DNA from 2 places in the Streptomyces sp. B5E4 genome. Region 2 is predicted to be linked to the other one. Evidence: riboswitches for the same ligand, from Rfam matches in the RefSeq annotation. Region 2 holds a riboswitch; the other holds the start of a gene.
The links. Region 2 has a riboswitch for cyclic di-AMP ahead of ABGA99_RS29925 (LysM peptidoglycan-binding domain-containing protein). Riboswitches for the same ligand answer to the same signal wherever they lie in the genome.

Region 1: linked by a shared signal. The riboswitch ahead of ABGA99_RS29255 (transglycosylase family protein) and the one ahead of ABGA99_RS29925 (LysM peptidoglycan-binding domain-containing protein) in region 2 are both predicted to bind cyclic di-AMP.

Annotation. Positions count from the first base shown of each region.
Region 1 is NZ_JBDPMI010000030.1:15,122-20,233, forward strand. Features, by position in the region: gene ABGA99_RS29245 (cytochrome P450) at 1-1,038, shown strand, start outside; gene ABGA99_RS29250 (transglycosylase family protein) at 1,137-2,183, shown strand; cyclic di-AMP (ydaO/yuaA leader) riboswitch at 2,344-2,554, shown strand; gene ABGA99_RS29255 (transglycosylase family protein) at 2,631-3,305, shown strand; gene eno (phosphopyruvate hydratase) at 3,622-4,905, shown strand; gene ABGA99_RS29265 (septum formation initiator family protein) at 5,017-5,112, shown strand, end outside.
Region 2 is NZ_JBDPMI010000031.1:76,280-81,391, reverse strand. Features, by position in the region: gene ABGA99_RS29930 (alkaline phosphatase family protein) at 1-715, opposite strand, end outside; gene ABGA99_RS29925 (LysM peptidoglycan-binding domain-containing protein) at 863-1,615, opposite strand; cyclic di-AMP (ydaO/yuaA leader) riboswitch at 1,617-1,808, opposite strand; gene ABGA99_RS29920 (L-serine ammonia-lyase) at 2,288-3,685, opposite strand; gene glyA (serine hydroxymethyltransferase) at 3,810-5,078, opposite strand.

The DNA of each region.
Region 1 (5,112 bases), on a different contig from region 2:
CCCGGTGAGCGCAGCGCGGGCCTCATGACCCACCTGCTCAACATCGACCCGCCCGACCACACCCGGCTGCGCCGGCTGGTCTCCCAGGCGTTCACGCCCCGCCGCGTCGCCGCCTTCGCGCCCCGCGTGCAGGAGCTGACCGACCGCCTCATCGACGGCTTCGCGGACCGCGGCGAGGCCGACCTCATCCACGAGTTCGCCTTCCCGCTGCCGATCTACGCCATCTGCGACCTCCTCGGCGTCCCGGCCGAGGACCAGGACGACTTCCGCGACTGGGCCGGCGTGATGCTGCATTCCTCCGGGGGACGCCCCCCGGACCCCCGTAACCACGGCAAGGGCCCGCGAGGCGGCGTCGCCCGCGCGGTGAAGAAGATGCGGGCCTACCTCGCCGAGCTGATCCACCGCAAGCGCGCGGCGCTCGGCGGGGGCGACGCCGCGGACGACGACCTGATCTCCGGCCTCATCCGCGCCTCCGACGAGGGCGAGAAGCTGACGGAGAACGAGGCCGCCGCCATGGCGTTCATCCTGCTGTTCGCGGGCTTCGAGACCACCGTCAACCTGATCGGCAACGGCACGTACGCCCTCCTCACCCACCCCGTCGAGCGTGCCCGGCTGGCCGCGGATCCCGCGCTGCTGCCCTCCGCGGTGGAGGAACTGCTGCGCTACGACGGCCCGGTGGAGATGGCGACGTGGCGGTTCGCCACCGAGCCGCTGGAGATCGGCGGGCAGCGCGTCGCCGTGGGCGATCCGGTACTCGTCGTGCTGGCCGCCGCCGACCGCGACCCGGCACGCTTCGCCGACCCCGACAGCCTGGATCTGTCGCGGCGTGACAATCAGCACGTGGGCTACGGCCACGGCATCCACTACTGCCTCGGCGCCCCCCTCGCCCGTCTGGAGGCGCAGACCGCCCTGGGTACCCTGCTGCGCCGCCTTCCCGACCTGCGGCTGGCGGGCGAGACGTCCGAATTGCGGTGGCGCGGCGGGCTCATCATGCGCGGCCTTCGGACGCTGCCGGTGCACTTCGGCCGTTCTCTGTGATCTGCGCGTGACTATCAGGCGATCAACTTGTGATCGGAGGTAGTTCGGTATTAAGTTCGGCCACTGGCTCGAACACACAGGGAACGAAAGGCACTCGCATGCGCTCGGGTAACGGACGCCACCGACGTCCCCGCCAGGCCCCCGCGTTCGTCGTCGCGGCCGGGGCGACCGGGGCGGGTCTCGCCCTGCCGCTGCTGGGCGCGAGCGGCGCGAGCGCCGCCGACGCCGGCACGTGGGACCGGGTCGCCGAGTGCGAGAGCGGCGGGCTGTGGAGTGCCGACGAGGGCAACGGGTACTACGGCGGCCTGCAGTTGACGATGGACATGTGGCAGGAGTACGGGGGCGAGGAGTTCGCCTCGCAGCCCGACTTCGCCAGCCGCGCGCAGCAGATCACGGTCGCCGAGCGCATCCTCGCCGGCATGGGTGCCGACAAGGCGTGGCCGGAGTGCGCCCAGGACGCCGGGCTGCACGGCGACGACGGGGTGCCGGAGGTCGACCCCGGCGCCGAGCTGCCGCTGCTGCCCACGGCGCCGCCGACCCCCGCCCCCGCCCCGGACGACGACTCCCACGGCCGGGACGAGGACCGGCGTACGGACCGCGAGGACGGGGACGACCGCGGGGACGACGGCGACCGCGACGCCCGGAAGTCCACCGAGGGCGGCAAGCACCGCGGCGGCCAGGACCCGGACGAGCGTGACCGCGGCTCCGGCGAGTCGACCGGCCGTGACGACGGCGCCCCCTCCGCCGAGGGCTCCGGCCGGCACCGCGCCCCGGACGCCTCCGCGACCCCCACCCCGTCCGAAGCCCCGTCCTCGCCCGGCGCCCCCGAGGGCCCGCGCGAGGCCGTCGAGACCCCCGGCGCCTCCCAGTCGCCCAACGCGAACGAGCTGCCGGAACCCGGCCGCGAGTGGATCGCGGAGATCCCCGGCGACACGGAGAAGCGCGGCGAGGACCGCCAGGGCGGCGACGCCGCGGCGGGCGACGGCAGTTATACCGTCCGACCGGGTGACACCCTCTCGGAAATTGCCAGAGAGCATTCGCTGTCGGGCGGATGGTCCGAATTGTACGACGGGAACAAGAACTCCCTGGGTAAGGACCCCGACACCATCAAGCCTGGTCAGGAACTCGAATTGCGCGGGAACTGAACAGCGGGCGGGTAAAGTCGGCGCGGATTAGTCATATTTGACGTAATCGGCTGACCGGGCTACCTGACGGACGTAAACCGGGCGTGGCGCTTTCCGAGGTCTTTGAATCGCACACGCCTATGTGCTTACCGTCACATCGCTCGCCAACGCGAGTCCCGGTGATCGCCTCACGCCGAATCCTGTCGGCGTTCACCCGGGTCACCTGTGCATGAAGCACCGCTGACAGGAGCGGGGGACCCACGGTAAGTGCCGCTCCGGTCCAACGAGAAGGCGGACCGGCGGCTTGGGGTCAAGCCGCACGTATGACGTACGGCCGGGCACTCACAGCCCGCACCCGACAGCTCACCTCGCAGGCGTCGGTGAGAAAAGAGCATCATGCTTCTTCCTGCCGGAACGGGTAAGCACCGCCGTCCCGCCGCACAGGCACGCCTGGGCACGCACTCCCGCATGGCCGTCCTCGTGGGCGCCACCGGAACCGCGTTCGGGCTGCCGGTGCTCGGCGCCCAGAACGCGGTCGCGGCGCCGATCGATACGTGGGAACGGGTGGCCGCCTGTGAGTCCGGAGGAGATTGGGCGACGAATACGGGGAACGGCTATTTCGGCGGCGTCCAGTTCTCCCAGACGAGCTGGGCCGCCGCCGGCGGCCGCAGCTACGCCCCGCGCGCCGACCTGGCGACGAAGCAGCAGCAGATCGCCGTCGCGGAGCGGCTGCTGTCCATGCAGGGCCCGGGGGCGTGGCCCAACTGCGGGCCACGCGCGGGCCTGGCCGCGGGCAGTCCGGCCGCCGGGCAGATCGTCCCGCCGGCGCCCCAGGACGCCCCGCAGCAGCAACAGCAGAGCCAGCCGCAGACCCAGTCGCAGCCGGCCCCGCAGGCGCAGGAGCAGGCGCCGCAGGAGGCTCCGCAGGGCACCGAGGCCCGCGGCGCCGGCGAGCAGACGCAGCCGGAGTCCCGCACGGTCTTCCGCGGCTTCTACTACGAGGTCCGCGAGGGCGACAGCCTCGACGACATCGCCCGGCGGCACGGCGCGGAGAGCTGGCAGCAGTTGTACGAGGACAACAAATCGGTCGTCGGCGAGGACCCGGACCTGATCCGGCCCGGCCAGAAGCTGAAGGTGGGCTAGTCCGGCGCGCGGGCGGGCCGCACCGGGCCGCGAACCGGCCGGCCCGCCCGCGCCGTGTGCACCGCCGCCTCCCCTGCCGCCCGGCACGCCACGGCGGTACGGCGCGGCCGTCCCGGCCCGTCCGGTGCGCGGGCCGGGACGACCACGCCGTACGACGTCGGCTCCCGGGCCGCCGCCCTGCCCCCGGGCCGCCGCCCTGCCCCCGGGCCCGAACCGTCTCGTACCGCGGAATGCGGCCGGGTACGCGCCGGGGCCGTCACCCGGGGCGGCTAGGCTCAGGGCGGAACCCGTAGCGAATCCCTCCGAAGGAGACACCGTGCCGTCCATCGACGTCGTCGTAGCCCGAGAGATTCTCGACTCCCGCGGCAACCCCACGGTCGAGGTCGAGGTCGGCCTCGACGACGGCAGCACCGGCCGTGCTGCCGTTCCGTCCGGCGCCTCCACCGGCGCCTTCGAGGCCCTGGAGCTGCGCGACGGGGACAAGGCCCGCTACGGCGGGAAGGGCGTCGAGAAGGCCGTGCTCGCCGTCATCGAGCAGATCGGCCCCGAGCTCGTCGGCTACGACGCGACCGAGCAGCGCCTCATCGACCAGGCGATGTTCGACCTCGACGCCACCCCCGACAAGTCCTCCCTCGGCGCCAACGCCATCCTCGGCGTCTCCCTCGCCGTCGCGCACGCCGCCTCCGAGGCGTCCGACCTGCCGCTGTTCCGCTACCTCGGCGGCCCCAACGCGCACGTGCTGCCCGTGCCGATGATGAACATCCTCAACGGCGGCAGCCACGCGGACTCCAACGTCGACATCCAGGAGTTCATGATCGCGCCGATCGGCGCCGAGTCGTTCTCCGAGGCCGTGCGCTGCGGCGCGGAGATCTACCACCAGCTCAAGGCCGTCCTCAAGGAGCGCGGCCTGTCCACGGGCCTCGGCGACGAGGGCGGCTTCGCGCCGAACCTCGACTCCAACCGGGACGCGCTGGACCTCATCATCGAGGCGATCCAGAAGGCCGGCTACACCGCGGGCCAGGACGTCGCCCTCGCGCTCGACGTCGCCGCCTCGGAGTTCTACAAGGACGGCGTGTACGTCTTCGAGGGCAAGGGCCGTTCCGCCGCCGAGATGACGGAGTACTACGAGCAGCTCGTCGCGGACTACCCGCTGGTGTCCATCGAGGACCCGCTGTTCGAGGACGACTGGGCCGGCTGGCACGTGCTGACCGAGCGGCTCGGCGACAAGGTCCAGATCGTCGGCGACGACCTCTTCGTCACCAACCCCGAGCGGCTGCAGCGCGGCATCGACGAGGGCTCGGCCAACGCACTGCTGGTCAAGGTCAACCAGATCGGCTCGCTCACCGAGACCCTGGACGCCGTCGAGCTGGCCCAGCGCAACGGCTTCAAGTGCATGATGTCCCACCGCTCCGGCGAGACCGAGGACGTCACCATCGCCGACCTGGCCGTCGCCACGAACTGCGGCCAGATCAAGACCGGCGCCCCCGCCCGCTCCGAGCGGGTCGCCAAGTACAACCAGCTCCTGCGCATCGAGGAGATCCTCGACGACGCCGCCGAGTACGCCGGCCGCAGCGCCTTCCCCCGCTACAAGAACGGCTGAACGGACCGACCCCGTACGACATCGGCGTCGGACGCATCCGGCCCCGGCCGCACCGCGTAAGGTGCGACCGGGGCCGACCACCGCTTGCCGCCCGGGGAGGAGGCGACGCACATGGCCAGGGATCGCTTCTCCACCACCACCCGGCTCAAGCTGCTCGGCGAGCAGGCCGTCAGCCGGGTCTCGGAGCGCGTCTACCGCGCGCGCCCC
Region 2 (5,112 bases):
AGAGGCCGAGATCCTTGACCGTCCGGATCAGCCGCCCGATCTCGGCGTCGGTCTCGCGCATGGTGTCGAGCATCCGCGGGTCGTCGGGCCCGAAGGAGTGCCCGTCGCCGTCGAGGTCGCTGGAGTAGACCGCCAGGAAGTCCGGTCGGCGGGTGAGGGTCACCCTCGTGCCGCCGCTGTTCACGGGCTGCCCGGTGAGCATCGCGATCGCGTCGTCGACGCGCGCGCCGATGCGCCCGCCCGGCTGGGTGTAGAGGCCGTCGGGGTCGCCGTACGCCGTGCCCTTGTCCTGCAGGATGAACCACTGCGCGGACCCGATCCGGATGCCCTGCGGTCGCCACGCCTGGGCGAGTCCCTCGACCGCGCTGTCGCGGCTCTGGCCACGGACGACGCCGGCCGCCTCGTCGTAGTAATAGGCGGCGTTGCGGGTGCGGTCCGGGTGGGCGCCGCACGAGACCGCCGTCCACGACTGGTTGGTGATGCTGGCCATCACGCCGGTGCTGGTGGTCACCGAGCCGGTCCGCACCAGTGACATCAGGTGGGGCATCGGCGCACGGCCGTCGAGGTAGTCGATGTCGAAGCCGTCGAGGGCGACGAAGATCAGCAGGCCGCGCTTCGGGGCGGCGTACGCGGAAGCGGCGGCGAGGGGGGACGCGAGCGCCCCGGCCACGGCGCCGGCGAGGACACCGCGCCGGGACAGAGAGGTGGTGGACATGGCGCGACCGTAGAAGCGCCACTCTCCCGGCCGGCGAGCACGGGGTGAACGGGCCGCGAATTCCCGCGTCCCGGCGTTCCGGACGCACCACGGACTCCCCCGCCGCAGCGGAGAGCGCCGGTGAGGACACCGGCGCTCTCCGGTCTGTCAGTACGGCCCGTATACGTTGTCGATCGACCCGTACCGGTCGGCCGCGTAGTTGCACGCGGCGGTGATGTTGGCCACCGGGTCGTAGCTGTCCGTCGAGGTACCGGGGACGTGGTACGCCTCGAAGGTGGGCGCGATGACCTGGAGCAGGCCCTTGGAGGGCGTGCCGTTCACGGCGTTGATATCCCAGTTGTTGATGGCCTGCGGGTCCCCCCCGGACTCACGGATGATGTTGCGGTGAATACCCTCGTAGGTCCCGGGGATACCGTGCTCGGCCATGATGTCGAGCGACTCCCTGATCCAGCCGTCGAGGTTGTCCGGGTAGCTCGTGACGGTCGCGCTGGCGGTCTTCAGGCCCGACTCGGATTCCGCCTCGTCGGCCTTGTCGGCCTTGGCGCCGAGGACGAGTTCGAGGCCCGGGAGGATGAAGTGCGGGTTGCCGCCGACGGCCTCGCGGTTGTCCTCGTACAGCTTCTTCCAGCCGCCGCGCACGCCTTCCCTGTCGGCGATCTTCGCCAGGGAATCTCCGGTGACCACGGCGTACGTGGCCGCTGCCGCGCCGGCGGTCGCCGCGGCGGGGGCCTCGGCGCGCACGCCGCTCTGGGGGGCGGAGGCGGGGACGGAGCCGGCCGCGGAGGCCGAGGACGCGCCGATCAGCGGAGCGGCGATCGCGACGCCGCTGACGCCGGCGAAAGTGATGCCGCGGGTGATCAGGCGCAGCTTGGGACGGCGGTGCTTACCTTTTGCAGGCATGGGTATTTCTCCTCAGCGCCTGCGAGGTGAGCTGTCGGGTTCGGGCTGGAGATGCCCGGCCGCACCACGGTGCGACTTCACCCCAAGCCGTTCCGGAATCCGGACCGGCGACTTACCTATGGGTCCCCCGCTCCTGCCGTGTGTGATTAGGGAACGGTTTCCGGATGGCGGCAGGATTCGGCGTCCACCCGGCTGGCGCAGACTTAAGCATGTCTTTCCGGTCCGGACAAGCTGCGGAACCCGTCCGGTCAGCGCGGGACCGGCTTCGCGGCCGGACGAGTGCCGCCGCGGAAAGCGGAGCGGGCCGCAACTCGCTTTCGGGATAAGGAAACTGTGAATTCCCGCCGTGGGCGCCCGCGGCCGAACGTGATTCGCGTCACCGGACACATGAGGTCCGATCGGTCAGAAGCGCGGGGCGATCGGGGGCGAATCCTTCAAATGGTGCGTATCGCCCCGCAGGGAATATCCGACAAGTCCGTTTGTTCCGGACCGTCTGGCTGCCGGGTCTGTGCGGAGGGAATTCACGAACCCGTAGTGGGGGGACCCGCTCGTCCGCGGGGACGACGAGGCGTCAACTGACCAAAGGAAATGACGTCTTCGGAATCACCGCCGGATTACGGGCGGAAGGTGCGCAGTTGGAGTGAGCGGCGTGAAATACCGTCGCCAACTCCCTCAGCACTCCACCACGTTGACCGCGAGGCCGCCGCGGGCGGTTTCCTTATACTTGACCTTCATGTCCGCGCCCGTCTCCTTCATCGTCTTGATCGCCTTGTCGAGGGAGACGAAGTGCTGGCCGTCGCCGCGCAGCGCCATGCGGGCCGCCGTGATCGCCTTGACCGCCGCCATGCCGTTGCGTTCGATGCACGGGATCTGGACCAGGCCGCCGATCGGGTCGCAGGTCAGGCCCAGGTTGTGTTCGATGCCGATCTCCGCGGCGTTCTCCACCTGTTCGGGGGTGCCGCCGAGGATCTCGGCGAGGCCGCCGGCGGCCATGGAGCAGGCCGAGCCGACCTCGCCCTGGCAACCGACCTCTGCGCCGGAGATGGAGGCGTTCTCCTTGAAGAGCATGCCGATCGCGCCCGCCGCGAGGAGGAAGCGGACCGCGGTGTCTTCCTCCCCGGCGCGGCTGTCCCTGCCCGGTACGAATTCCGCCGCGTAGTGGAGGACCGCGGGGATGATGCCCGCCGCGCCGTTGGTGGGGGCGGTGACGACGCGGCCGCCCGCGGCGTTCTCCTCGTTGACCGCCATCGCGTAGAGGGTGACCCACTCCATCGCGTGCGCCGCCGGGTCGCCCGCCGCGCGGAGCTGGCGGGCCTCGCCGGCGGCGCGGCGGCGGACCTTCAGGCCGCCGGGGAGGATGCCCTCGCGGCCGGTGCCGCGGGCGACGCACTCGCGCATGACCCGCCAGATCTCCAGCAGTCCGGCGCGGATCTCCGCCTCCGTGCGCCAGGCGCGCTCGTTCTCCAGCATCAGCGACGACAGCGACAGGCCCGTCTCACGGGTGCGGCGCAGCATCTCGTCCGCGGTACGGAACGGGTGCTTCAGCACGGTGTCGTCGAGCTTGATCCGGTCCTCGCCGACCGCCTCCTCGTCGACGACGAAGCCGCCGCCCACCGAGTAGTACGTCTTCTCCAGCAGCGTCCCGCCGTCCGCGTCGTACGCGGCCAGCGTCATGCCGTTCGCGTGGTACGGCAGCGAGCGGCGCCGGTGCAGGACGAGGTCGGCGGAGACGTCGAAGGGGATCTCGTGGTCGGGCCCTATTTCGGCGCCCAGCAGGTGCAGCCGCCCGGTGGTGCGGATGCGTTCCACCTCGCCCTCGGCCCACTCGATGTCGACGGTGCGCGGCGAGTGGCCCTCCAGACCGAGGAGGACGGCCTTCGGGGTGCCGTGGCCGTGGCCGGTGGCGCCCAGGGAGCCGAAGAGTTCGGCGCGTACGGCGGCGGTGTGGGCCAGCAGGCCCTCGTTCTTCAGCCGGCGCGCGAACAGCCGGGCCGCCCGCATCGGGCCGACCGTGTGCGAGCTCGACGGGCCGATGCCGATCGAGAAGAGGTCGAAGACGGAGATGGCCACTCGGGACTCCCTTGTCCTTGCGTGGGACGGGCGCGTGCTTGGTGCGAGGTGCGACGGCTTGCGCGTACGTCCCCGGGGCCCGGCCGCCCGTCGCGCGAAGCGGCGGGCGGCCGGGCCGTACGGGCTACAGGCCGGGGTACAGCGGGTGCTTCTGCGCCAGGTCGGTGACCCGGGCGGCGAGTGCGGCCGTCTTCGCCTCGTCGAAGCCCGGCTTGAGGGCTTCGGCGATGACGTCGGCGACCTCCTCGAAGTCCGCGGCGGTGAAGCCGCGGGTGGCCAGCGCCGGCGAGCCGATGCGCAGGCCGGAGGTGACCATGGGCGGGCGGGGGTCGTCGGGGACCGCGTTGCGGTTGACGGTGATGCCGATCTCGTGGAGCCGGTCCTCGGCCTGCTGGCCGTCCAGCTCGGAGTCGCGCAGGTCGACCAGGACCAGGTGGACGTCCGTGCCGCCGGAGAGCACCGAGACGCCGGCCGCGCGGGCGTCGTCCCGCAGCAGCCGCTCGGCCAGGATCCGGGCGCCGTCCAGCGTGCGCTGCTGGCGCTCCCGGAACTCCTCGGACGCGGCGATCTTGAACGACACCGCCTTGGCCGCGATCACGTGCTCCAGCGGTCCGCCCTGCTGGCCGGGGAAGACCGCCGAGTTGATCTTCTTGGCGAGGGTCTGGCGGGAGAGGATGACCCCGCCGCGCGGGCCGCCGAGCGTCTTGTGCGTCGTCGTGGTGACGATGTCCGCGTACGGCACGGGGTTGGGGTGCAGGCCCGCGGCCACCAGCCCGGCGAAGTGCGCCATGTCGACCATCAGCAGTGCGTCGACCTCGTCGGCGATCCGGCGGAAGCCGGCGAAGTCGAGCTGCCGCGGGTACGCCGACCATCCCGCGACGATCAGCTTCGGCCGCCGCTCCTTGGCCAGCCGCTCCACCTCGGCCATGTCGACCTGACCGGTCTCGGCGTCGACGTGGTAGGCGGCGACGTCGTACAGCTTGCCGGAAAAGTTGATCTTCATGCCGTGGGTCAGATGCCCGCCGTGGGCCAAGTCCAGACCCAGGATCGTGTCGCCGGGCTTGAGCACCGCGAACATCGCCGCCGCGTTCGCCGACGCACCCGAGTGCGGCTGGACGTTCGCGGCCTCGGCGCCGAAGAGCGCCTTGACGCGCTCGCGGGCCAGGTCCTCCGTGACGTCGACGTGCTCGCAGCCGCCGTAGTAGCGGCGGCCGGGGTAGCCCTCGGCGTACTTGTTGGTGAGGACCGAGCCCTGCGCCTCCAGCACGGCGACGGGGGCGAAGTTCTCCGAGGCGATCATTTCGAGGGTGGACTGCTGGCGCATGAGCTCGGCGTCCACGGCGGCGGCGACCTCGGGGTCGACCTCGTGGAGCGAGCCGTTCAGAAGGGACATGGGACCTTCCGGGGAAAGAGGGGGACGCGGGGCG